Regions from separate parts of the Paraglaciecola psychrophila 170 genome, predicted to be linked through region 1. Evidence: predicted binding sites of a transcription regulator. Region 1 holds the regulator's gene; each other region holds the start of a gene.
What was found. Region 1 encodes LexA, which represses DNA repair genes until DNA is damaged. Its sites were predicted from a motif close to TACTGTATNNNNATACAGTA; they were not measured.
Positions count from the first base shown of each region.

Region 2: the regulator LexA is predicted to act here: its motif matches at 1,559-1,578, upstream of recG (ATP-dependent DNA helicase RecG).
Region 3: the regulator LexA is predicted to act here: its motif matches at 1,727-1,746, upstream of C427_RS17365 (YebG family protein).
Region 4: the regulator LexA is predicted to act here: its motif matches at 990-1,009, upstream of recN (DNA repair protein RecN).

Region 1 covers NC_020514.1:5,195,613-5,198,763, forward strand. The annotation lists gene plsB (glycerol-3-phosphate 1-O-acyltransferase PlsB) at 1-1,456, opposite strand, end outside; gene lexA (transcriptional repressor LexA) at 1,647-2,270, shown strand; gene coxB (cytochrome c oxidase subunit II) at 2,607-3,151, shown strand, end outside.
Region 2 covers NC_020514.1:311,824-314,974, forward strand. The annotation lists gene recG (ATP-dependent DNA helicase RecG) at 1-1,451, opposite strand, end outside; gene C427_RS01335 (peroxiredoxin-like family protein) at 1,629-2,261, opposite strand; gene trmH (tRNA (guanosine(18)-2'-O)-methyltransferase TrmH) at 2,548-3,151, opposite strand, start outside.
Region 3 covers NC_020514.1:3,960,528-3,963,678, reverse strand. The annotation lists gene hscA (Fe-S protein assembly chaperone HscA) at 1-1,246, shown strand, start outside; gene fdx (ISC system 2Fe-2S type ferredoxin) at 1,282-1,620, shown strand; gene C427_RS17365 (YebG family protein) at 1,793-2,092, shown strand; gene C427_RS17360 (GNAT family N-acyltransferase) at 2,125-3,151, opposite strand, start outside.
Region 4 covers NC_020514.1:2,976,783-2,979,933, reverse strand. The annotation lists gene recN (DNA repair protein RecN) at 1-961, opposite strand, end outside; gene nadK (NAD(+) kinase) at 1,074-1,949, opposite strand; gene nagZ (beta-N-acetylhexosaminidase) at 2,105-3,130, shown strand; partial or broken gene C427_RS12995 (SLC13 family permease) at 3,120-3,151, shown strand, end outside.

The DNA of each region.
Region 1 (3,151 bases):
CTTGTAGATCAAGGTAGTTAGTTAAATTTATGGGTTCTCCAAAATTCAGAAAACCGTAACCGTAATTTTTGAGTTTTTTAATGGCTGAAAATATTTGAAAGAATGATTCTTTTTCCTTGCCTGTTCCGTTTAATTCCTTGAGGTAACTGGACACTTCCATCACATGTTCATACCCAATATAGACTGGAACTATACTCACTGGGCGATTAACACCTTTTATTAGCGCCTGTAAAGTCATCGCTAACATACCGGTTTTAGGCGGCAATAAACGTCCGGTTCTGCTGCGCCCCCCTTCAGGGAAATATTTGACTGAATAACCTTTATTAAATAGCAATTCAAGATATTCACGAAAAACCGCAGTGTAGAGTTTGTTGCCAGCAAAGCTTCGGCGGAGATAAAAAGCGCCCGCTTTACGTAATATTCCGCCAACAGGACGAAAATTAAGATTAATACCAGCGGCTATGTGTGGGGTGACTAACCCTTCATGGTAAATAACATAGGTGAGCAATAAGTAATCCATATGGCTACGGTGACAAGGTACATAGATGATTTCGTGGCCATTCTGTGCCAAAGCTCTTACTTTATCGGCATGTCGAACTTCTATACCGTTATAAATTTTATTCCAAATTTTAGTTAAAATTTTCTCGACCAATCTGATCATGCCTGGGCGGTAATCGGCAGCAATTTCATTGACGTATTTTTTTGCTTGTTGTTTGGCTTGTTGGTGACTTAATTTTTTGGTGCGAGCTTCTTCAACAATAGCTTTACGTACCGATTTTGCACCTAGAACACTATTATATAGTTGATGGCGCTCAAGGATGTTGGGACCTGTTAATGTTTGATGGCGACGATAAAAATGTGTACCCGCAACACGGATAAGTTTGTGGGCGATTTCTTCGTCACTACCTTTTAATTCCAGCATTTTCCTTGAAGATACGGCTTTGCTGTAACAGACAAAGTTATCTCTGCCTAAAAACAACACAATAAAAAATTTACGCAGCCAGCTAGGAGAAACTTGGTTGGCGATGACGTCTGACCAGCCTGAGGTATTTTTATCTGGTGCTCTACCCCAAAGTATAGAAACGGGTACTATCTGAATATCGAGGTCTGGATTTTTTCTGTGAAGACTAAATAGTTTAGCCGCATCTTCTTGAATCGAAGTCGCTTTTGTTTTGCGGTTTAATACTGATTTTGGTTTCTGTAAAAACAGGCAAGAAGAATGGTGTTGATCCCCAATAGTCAGATTTAGTGTGGGTTTAGGTAAGCCTAATGCCACCGCAGACATCTTTAGTACTATTTGATCTGTAACCGAACGGGTGCGCAGCAAATAAACAATAGGGCGGGTTTTATCTATGCCTAATTCAGCCTCAAGGTCGCTTGGAGTGCTGTTCACTTTTACTAACCATTTTACCGGTACCGTCACTATTGCTAACAGCAATTTATGCAGCCACAACATACTTTTCGCTCGCAGATATTAAATCTGGCGCAGGATACCACAGACATTCCTAGCAGTTTAACTTTGATAAAAATGATTATAGTTTGTTTGCCGTTTTATTTTAGACATATCACAGCAAGCATAAAACAAATTTGAGATTTAAGTATAACTGTATATAATCATACTAACTGTATAAAAAAACAGGCTGTTTATGCGTCCACTAACTGCTCGACAAGAAGAAGTACTTCAACTAATTAAAAATACAATGTTGAATACCGGTATGCCGCCTACCCGCGCTGAAATTGCCCGGGAATTAGGTTTTAAATCTGCTAATGCAGCGGAAGAACATTTAAAAGCGCTAGCGCGTAAAGGTGTAATAGAAATTTTACCTGGTACATCTCGTGGTATTAAGTTAAATACACCACTTGAAGACCAACTCGAAGAGTTAGGTTTGCCTTTGATTGGTCGGGTTGCTGCGGGCGAACCTATTCTGGCTCAAGAGCATATTGAAGGTCATTATCGGGTGGACCCTAGTTTGTTTAAACCCAGTGCTGACTTTTTGCTCCGAGTAAACGGTATGAGTATGAAAGATATCGGTATCTTGGACGGCGATTTATTAGCAGTACATCGCACTAGTGATGTACACAATGGCCAAGTGGTAGTCGCAAGAGTCGATGACGAGGTTACTGTAAAGCGACTCGAGAAAAAAGGCAGGCAGGTTTTGCTGCATGCTGAAAACGAAGCGTTTTCTCCCATTAAGGTTGATTTGGCGACTCAGCCATTTAATATTGAAGGCATTGCAGTGGGGGTTATTCGAAACGCCGACTGGATGTAATTTTTGCGAGGCGCATTATTCTCTATAATGTGCTTTTTCATATTTATCTGTTTTTTCCTCTTAGAATCCCTTTTCCCTCTTTCATTTGCATTTTTTAACAACTTTGTGTTTAAAAAATAATCAGTTGGTTGTAACTTAGGCAAAAAAGCTAGACTAGTCGCTATTAAATGAGCGACCCTTAACATCCCAGAAGTAAAAAATAACAATAAATTAACTAAATATTAACTAAGATGGCAGTTGTTTCTATTCTGATGTTTATGTTTCAGTGAAAAATAAAAAGTACGTTTGACGTACATGAGGTGCTATGTGAAGAGAATTTTTTTCAGGACTGGAACTATGCTATCTGCATTGATGACAGCGCCGGTATTTGCTGAATCGAAAGATCAAATTGAGCAATACCAGTTAAACATGACTAAAGGCGTGACAGACATCAGTGCTGGTGTGTATGACATGCATATGTTGATGTTTGTTATTTGTGTTTTGATTGGCGCCGGCGTATTTATCGCTATGTTTATTTCTATGTATTTCCACAGAAAATCTAGGGGTGCTAAGCCTGCAAATTTTCATGAAAATGTAAAAGTTGAAATCGCTTGGACAGTGATCCCCTTTATTATATTGGTTGTGATGGCTGTTCCCGCCATGAATCTCCTAATTGATATGGAAGATGCCAGTGAGCCTGATGTGTCCATTTTGGTGACAGGTTCACAGTGGAAGTGGCATTACAAGTATATGGATAATGACGTTGAGTATTATTCGAAATTGGCCACTCAGGCTGACCAAATCTCTGGAAAACTGCCTAAAGGTGAAAACTACTTACTTGAGGTAGACAGACCTCTCGTTATTCCTACAGGCCAAAAAGTCCGCTTTCTTATTACTTCAGA
Region 2 (3,151 bases), 530 kb from region 1:
GTTTGCCTGCCTTGCTTAACGCTTACGTCACGCACTCTGGTAATTACCTCATCGCGTCGAGCATCGGGTAAAACCACAGTTTTTACAGGTGTTCTGCCCGGTGGTAATTCATCAATAATTGACGTATCTAAATCTGCATAAGCGGTCATCGCCAATGTGCGTGGAATAGGGGTGGCGGTCATGATTAACTGATGAGGAAATGCCCCTTGAGACTCACCCTTTTCACGCAACGCTAGACGTTGATGCACACCAAAGCGATGCTGTTCATCCACGACTACCAAAGCCAATGATGAAAACGTGACGGCTTCTTGAAAAATGGCATGGGTGCCTACCAACATTTTGACTTCGTTGTTGGCTAATTGAGCTAATACTTTTTCTCTGACTTTACCTTTTAATTTCCCGGCTAACCAACCGACTTCGATACCTAATGGTTCAAACCATTGACGGAAGTTATTGAAATGTTGCTCGGCTAATAGTTCAGTGGGTGCCATCAGCCCCACTTGATAACCTGCGCCGATGGCAGATAATGCCGCCATAGCAGCCACCACAGTTTTGCCTGACCCTACATCGCCTTGTACTAATCGCATCATCGGGCAATTTTGCTGCATATCATCTTGTATTTCGCCCACTACTCGCTGTTGTGCGCCTGTGGGTTTGAAGGGTAAATTTTTTAAAAATTGATTAAGCAATGACGTATTAGGTTTGATTGGGAATGTTGCTTGTTGCTGACTTTGTTGACGGACCTTTAACACACTGAGGTGGTGAGCTAATAACTCCTCTATAATTAAACGTTGCTGGGCGGGGTGTCTACCTTCCTCAAATAACGATAAGGTCACATCCGGCGGTGGCCGGTGGACTAAGTGTAAAGCGTCAACTAAGCCAATTTGGTGTTGATATAAGCCTTCTGGTAATAGTTCAGCTAACCCCCCTTTACTCAGTAGTTTTAGCGCTTGCTCGGTTAAATTACGCAAGGTGATCTGTTTGATACCTTCAGTAGCGGGGTAAACCGGGGTGAGAGATTCTTGCAAGGCTTGGGGATTATCGAGATTAATCGATTTATACTCTGGGTGCATGATCTCAAGGCCATATTTGCCCGCTTTCACTTCACCAAAACAACGAATGGTGGCCCCAGATTCAAGACTATTTTTTTGTGACGCTGAAAAATGAAAAAAACGTAACGTTACAGTTCCCGTTCCATCGCTAAGCCTTACAACTAACATTCGCCTGCGACCAAACTGGATATCACATGACATCACCTCACCTTGAATACTGGTATGTAAGTGAGGTTGCAAGTCTGAGATGGGATAAATGCGGGTGCGGTCTTCGTACCTATGAGGCAAATGAAATAGTAGGTCTTGTACCGACACAATTGCTAGCTTGGCTAATTTTTCTGCAGCTTTGGCGCCCACACCTTTTAGCTCGGTTACGGGAGTTTGTGCTAATCCCTTCATAACCTATCCATCTGTATTAGGTTGTGTGAGGATGAAAAATAGAAAGTTATAGAAAGGGCAAATAACAAAACGCAGTCCAAGCACTCATCGGTAATATAGGTTACATATACTCGGAGATCTTACAGTATTGCGCAAGGTTTACCGAGCCCAAAACAGTCAGCTCGGTAATAAAAATACTTACAAGGACAATTTTGCAGCCTGATAAAGTAATTCAGGCGAAATACGCGTTTTAAAATCTGGATTAACGTAACTAAACAGCACCTTACCGTTGGTATCCAAAATAAACACCGCTGGTGCAGGTAACACGGCTTTACCGGAATTTTTATCGCTGGTTAAGTTAATGTCCCATTTAGATTTGTATGTTGTGCGCTTTTCGTCTGGCACATAAAAGCCGATCCCAAAGCCACTAATAGCCTCTAGTTCAGGATCTGCTAATAACTGTACTGTAAATTTTGTTTGGAGTTTTTGTTCTTGCAATTGGGCCGGTGTTTCAGGAGAAATAGCTAATATTTGATAACCTAACGCGTCAAGTTTGTCTTCAATATCCTTTAAACCAGCAAGTTGACGATTACAATAAGGGCACCAACCGCCGCGATAAAAAATTAACACTGTCGGTTTTTGCATCGTTAAGGCTTTTAGACTGACTGGGTCGCCATTAACTGTTTGTAACTTACTGTTTGGTGCGGACTGACCAATTAATAGCGGGGTAACGTTTAGAGCTGTGTCAGCTATTTTTGTTCTATCCAGCGCCTTGGCAGGTAATACCAAAAACAAAATAAATAGCCCAAGGATAATTCTAAAATACGTCATAGTTTTCTCTTGTTAATGTGATTATAGGTATAAGACACGATTTGATTAGACAACTAAGTTGATAGACCTATATGGGTAAAAATAACTTTCAAGTAATATGCACGTTTGCATGCAATTAATTAGATACAGAAGGCAACGTCTCAGATATTCAACAAATTCTCACCAGCAGTGAATATGGAAAATTCTAAGAGAAGATTATCTGTAGGGTAACTTAAACGAACGGCCTTGCTGTTGGCGTATAGCGAGGTATTAAGGCAAATGTCATCAAGGTGATTGTTTACGTTTATTAAAGGTTTTTACCCGTCAACTGTATTTTTTTCCACCAGTTAGCACCTTCGTCAATGTGTCCTCTTGAGTCAATATGTGGATAAGGTAATCCCTTGCGGTCACATATTTCTCGTAGTCTAGGGAAACCACCTTCAAATAGCATTTTTTGGCAGGCTTGCTCGGTTAACTGCTGGGTATTATACATTCCTGCTTGTTGTCTTTGTCGCTGAGCTTCATACAAGATAAGCGCTGCAGCCACTGATACATTGAGGGATTGCACCATGCCCACCATAGGAATAATAATATCTTGGTCAGCTGCTGCCACGGCTTCTTGGGTTGCACCATGTTTTTCTTGGCCCAGAATGATGGCCGTAGGTAGGGTGTAGTCAATTTCACGAAAATCCACTGCATTTTCAGATAAGTTTGTTACTAGGACCTGCATGTCTTGGGTTTTTAAATGATCAACCGCATCCTCAATACATGAATGTTCTTTGGTATATACCCAGTTTTCGCTGCCCATAGCAGTGCTTTTGCGGAATTCTGGTTTTTCGTTCCAGACTGCATGCACTTCATACACACCGACCGCATCACAACTGCGCACAATGGCAGAAACATTGTGCGGC
Region 3 (3,151 bases), 1.2 Mb from region 1:
AGGTGGCGGTACCTTTGACATTTCTATTTTGCATTTAAGCAAAGGGGTATTTGAAGTACTTTCTACAGGTGGTGATTCTGCACTGGGCGGTGATGACTTTGATGCCTTACTGGTAGATTTTATCCGTCAAAAAAGTGATTTGACGGGAGCGTTATCTAAAAATTTACATCGGACTTTACTAGATAAGGCAAAAGAGGCAAAAGAAGTATTAAGTCATGAATCTGTGTTTACTGTGCAGTTTGAAGATGACACAGGCAAACACCATTCGGTGTTGATCAGTATCGACACATTTGAATCGCTTATTGCCCCTTTGGTTAAGAATACTCTACGAGCCTGCCGTCGAGCACTAAAAGACGCCGAACTAGAAAAGCAGCAAGTAATTGAAGTGGTGATGGTAGGTGGTTCGACACGCGTGCCTTTAGTCTGTCAACAAGTAGGTGATTTTTTCGAACGTACTCCGCTTACCTCTATCGACCCTGATAAAGTAGTCGCTATCGGCGCAGCCATTCAAGCTGATATTTTGGTGGGCAACAAACCTGACAGTGATATGTTACTGCTAGATGTTTTGCCTTTGTCTTTGGGTATAGAAACTATGGGCGGCTTGACTGAAAAAGTGATTCAGCGCAACACCACTATCCCCGTTGCCAAAGCACAAGAGTTCACTACCTTCAAAGACGGGCAAACTGCCATGATGGTGCATGTTGTTCAGGGTGAACGTGAGTTGGTTAAGGACTGCCGCTCCCTTGCAAAATTCACATTACGTGGCATTCCACCTATGGCCGCTGGAGCTGCTCATATTCGGGTGACGTTTCAAGTTGATGCCGATGGCTTGTTAAATGTTAGCGCAATGGAAAAGTCTACTGGCGTGCAGGCAGAAATTCAGGTGAAGCCATCATATGGTTTAGAAGATAGCGAAATTGCCAATATGCTAAAAGCATCTATGGATAATGCTCAAGAAGACATGCAAGCGCGTATGCTTAAAGAACAACAAGTTGAAGCTGCTAGAGTGCAAGAAAATTTGCAAGGGGCACTAGATTTAGATGGGCAGGCCTTACTTGATACCTCAGAAATCCAAGCCATTGCAGTAGGGCTCACTAATCTTAATGAACTGGCCAAAGGTACAGACAAAGAAGCAATTAAAGCCGCTATCAAACAATTAGATAAGTTGAGCGAGAACTTTGCACAAAAACGCATGGACCAATCGATTAAACGTGCCTTCTCTGGCCAATCGGTTGACCGTATATAAATTAAATAATTTTACTGAATATTAGGAATGTAAATATGCCACAAGTAATTTTTTTACCTCATGATGAGTTGTGCCCAGATGGTGCTGTTTTAGAAGGTGAAAAAGGTATCTCAGTATTAAATCTTGCTTTGCAAAACGGAATTGGTATTGAACACGCCTGCGAAAAAGTATGTGCTTGCACCACTTGTCATATCATCGTGCGTGAAGGCTTTGACTCCTTAAAAGAAGGGGACGAATTGGAAGAAGATATGTTAGATAAAGCCTGGGGCCTAGAGCCTGATTCTAGACTAGGCTGCCAAGCGATTATTCAAGATGAAGATTTAGTAGTAGAGATCCCTAAATACACAGTGAATATGGTGAGTGAAGGGCATTAGGCCTAGAATTACTGATTGTTATTTTGTTAATAGAGCCAGCAATACGCTGGTTTTTTTATGCTTAGGAACTAAGGTTCTTTATATAGCGATATAGTAGATTACAATTAACTGTTTTTATATACAGTATTTGTGATAGTCTAATACTCTAAAGTTAAATAAGAGAGAGCAAATTATGGCCGTAATCACACGTTATGTAGTTGAACACAAAGGGGTGGAGAAGTTTGTGACCGCAGATAAAAAAGAAGCCGACCAATACGATAAAATGCTCGATGTTGCAGATAATCTTAGTGAGTACATTGAAGGCAAAGGCATTAAGATTGAGCAGTCTGTATTGGAAGAGTTATCTATTATGTTGTCTAAAAATAAAGATTCTCTTTCCAAGTTGTTGAAAGGCATTACAGCCGATGTCTTATTGACTGAAGAAAAGGCGGATGTAGTAGATATTGAGGCGAAAAAGGCAAAGAAGGCTTAATAGGCACATCAATGTTTTCGCCTAAATAATTACTATTTTGACATATAGCGTGCTCTTTTTTTCGGCTTTAAGGTATCCAGATCAGCCAATACTAGACCATCTATACAATGGTTGAAATCTGGGTCTATATTAAAGTCTAAAAAGTGCACACCGCCTTCTTGATAAGTCTCGGTGTATTGCTTGTATAGTGTCGGAACAACCATGCCCATATTGGAAAGTTGGTGTTTAAGTTGAATGAAATCGGCTTTATAGTTTTCACCAGTGAAGTTATGTTGGTAATTAATTGGCAACAAATAAGGCATTTTTGATTGAGCAATTTTGTTAAAACAGCCGAAATATAATGTATAAAACTGTACTAACAAATCTTTAGCTGCTTTTGGGTAGTGGTCGCTTAGGCTAACTGCCCCAAATAGATACCGGAAGTTAGGATGGCGCTTCAAAAATGCACCTAAACCAAACCATAAATAGTCTAGGCTGCGTTTACCCCAATATTTAGGCTGCACAAAGCTTCTGCCTAGCTCTAGTCCTTGTTCAAAATATAGAGTCATTTCAGGGCCATAATCAAATAGGCTGGCTGAATATAATCCTTTAATTGTATGTTTCTTAATAATGTTTTTGGCATCCCCAAAACGATATGCACCAGCAATTTCTAAATCGTCTTTGTCCCATAGGATAAGGTGATAGTAATGTGCATCGTATGAGTCGATATCACGGCGCTTATTAGTTCCTTCTCCCACTGCTCTAAAGGCTATTTCACGCAACCGGCCAATTTCTCGTAAAATGGGACTGCTGGTTTTATGCTCGTAGAGGTACATTACTTTGCCGTCAGTGGTTTCACCCAAATGTTCACATTCATTTTTTAATGCATAATAAAGTTCTGCACGATTTTCAGCTGGAGCAATGGCTTTTTGGGTTTTAAATACGCCATTCTTTCCGTGACCAATTTTGTAAAGGTGCTTTTTAAATAATGCTACATGTTGAAGACGGTCTATCTTATTATTGTTGTACGATTCAAATGGGATCAGTTCACCGATTCGCATGGGTAAATGTTGACGTTTA
Region 4 (3,151 bases), 2.2 Mb from region 1:
TCTCGGGCCGAACATTATGCTTTCTAGATAAATCTAAGGCTTGTGAATAGCGGGCTTCGACGTTTTGCATACGCATAGGGTCGATTTCGAGTTGTTCAGTATACGCTCTTAATTCGTTAGCCGCTTCGTCAATTTGAATACAGGCTTCGGTTAACATTGTTACAATAGGCGCAAGGCTAGGGTCGTGCTCTTGCAACTCAGTTAAGCGGTCTACACTGTTTTGTACCGCTGATAATGCATTAAACTCTTCTGCCTCATAAAGTTGATGAAAACTAATTTGACTTTGTTCCAATAAAGTTTGGCTGTTGCTGAGCCTTTTATGTTCGACTTCTAGCGACCCAAATTCCCCTTCTGCTAAGGCATATTCGTCAAGTTCTTGGATTTGATAGGATAATAACTGGCTACGATCTTCGCGTTGTTGCTGGCCTTCCAATAAACTTTGATAGTGTTGTCGTTGAGCTCGGAGAGTTTGGTAAGCATCTGCCACGTTACTCAACAAGTTGCCATGCTCAGCGTACTGATCAAGTAAGTTGCGTTGATTGTCACTTTTCAAAATTTGTTGATGGGCGTGTTGCCCATGGATACTCAATAAAAATTGACCAAGTTGTTTTAGCTGTTGTAAAGGAACTGGCGTACCATTGACAAAGGCTTTAGAACGTCCCTCAGAGGAAATAACCCGCCTAATCAATACCTCATCGTGGTCTGTCAGTTCGTGCTCTTCAAGCCACTTCATGGCTCCAGGTAGCTGCTTTACATTAAAACCAGCACATACTTCTGCTTTATCAGCGCCGGTACGCACCATGCTAATGTCTGCCCTGTCGCCCAAACATAAGCCTAATGCGTCAACCGAAATCGACTTACCTGCACCTGTTTCACCGGTAATAGCAGTCATACCATGACTAAAATCAACATCTAGTGTTTTAACAATAGCGAAATTACGAATGGATAAGTGGGTAAGCATTTTTAATCCTCAATAAAGACATATAAAAGCATGTTTAAACATACAGTACCTGTAAATATATACATGCTTTTGCTCAGTGTCTAGTTATCTCTTTAAAAAATGCTGCAAGTGACTAGTAAAGTTTACTGCCCCAGCCAAGTTTTGTGCGTAACACATTGAAATAATTATAGTCTTTAGGATGAATTAGAGACAGTTTGGCCGGATTTTTACAAATAACAATTTCGTCTCCAGGTAAGACTGTTAGCACAATGTGGCTATCACAACTGACTTGCATATTATCGGTGTTTTCAGGAGATACTTTTAATTTTACTGTGCTGTTGGCATCTACTACTATTGGGCGACTGCTTAATGTGTGTGGAAACATGGGTACTAAAGTTAATGCATCTAAGTTAGGGGTAAGAATGGGACCTCCACCAGATAACGAATATGCTGTAGAGCCTGTTGGCGTCGCCACAATTAAGCCATCAGAGCGCTGACTGAAAACAAAGTTATCATCCAGATATACTTCAAATTCCATCATGTGTGCTACTTTGCCGTGGTGAATTACTACTTCGTTTACCGCAGAGTCTTTGCTTTGTACTTTACCATCTCGATAAACTTCGACTTCTAACAAAAAACGTTGCTCTATTTGGCAATCGCCGTCAAAGATGCTATCTAGTTGCGGTTCAATATCATTGGGATTGATATCGGTCAAAAAACCTAAGTTACCGCGGTTAACTCCTACCACCGCTACATTATACTCTGCAAGCACACGAGCTGCGCCAAGCATATTGCCATCACCACCGACCACTATAGCTAAGTCAGCTTGTTTACCAATTTCAGTTATATCTGCAGATTCGCAACCATTTGTATCTAATTTTTGCGCAGTGTTTGTTTCGACTAATATCCGACAGCCACGTTCAGTCAAATAGACTATTAAGGCCTTGAAACTCAAATTTGCACCTTGATGTGCCTGTTTGCCAATTAAACCTACGGTTTTAAACTTCATTGAAAACAACATAAATAACTATTTGCCAAAGTATAACCACGAGAGCGTTTGAAAGTCATATTTTTCGTTTCGATTAATTGATTGACGACAGGATTTGATCATCCCTATAGTATGTTCATTAAATTTGTATACTAATAAAAGAAGAGCACTAATTAATGGGGCCATTAATGTTAGATGTTTCAGGTTTTGAACTGACACACGAAGAGATAGATATACTCGATCACCCCTTAGTTGGTGGGCTTATTTTATTCAGCCGTAACTATCACGATCAAAAACAGCTTTCTGACTTAGTACGGCACATAAGATCTGTTACGCGTAACGATGTTTTGATTGCGACAGACCATGAAGGGGGAAGAGTGCAGCGCTTTCGTCAAGGATTCAGCGACATTCCTGCAATGGGCCGTATTCATCTTCAAACAGATGGAGATATTCAACTTTCAGGTTATTTATGTGAACAATTTGGGTGGTTAATGGCAGCAGAACTATTAACTTTCGATATCGACATTAGTTTTGCTCCAGTGCTCGATATTCATGGTGTATCCGCAGTGATTGGAGATCGTAGTTTTCATCAGCAACCGGACATCATTGTTCAATTAGCCAGCAAATTTATCAAAGGTATGCATCGGGCTGGCATGTCTGCCACCGGTAAACATTTCCCCGGACATGGCAATATACTCGAGGATTCCCATATTGCTATGCCTGTAGATAAACGCAGTCGTGAAGAAATTTTCGCTCTCGATATGGCAATTTTTAAATCTATTCATCAGCAAGGGTTATTGGATGCGGTGATGCCAGCCCATGTTATTTATCCAGATGTAGATGATTTACCTGCAGGTTTTTCCCAACAGTGGATCAAACAGATTTTGCGCCAAGAACTGGATTTTAATGGTGTAGTATTTTCTGATGATTTGTCGATGCAAGGTGCAGTACAAATGGGCAATATTGTTGATCGTGCCGAGTTGGCCATAGAAGCTGGTTGTGACATGGTGTTGGTATGCAATGATCCAAAAGGGGCAGTTAAGGTGATTGATGAGTTACCCTCAGGTATGAGTCTGCATAAAAATAGCTTAGAAAGAATTACACGTCTCAGGAAAACGACTAGTGTCGATTTTTCTACTCTGAAAAAGACCACTGAGCATCAAATCGCTAGCAAAGTATTAGACCAATTCTATGCAAACTAACAACAAACTAATTTTAATCTC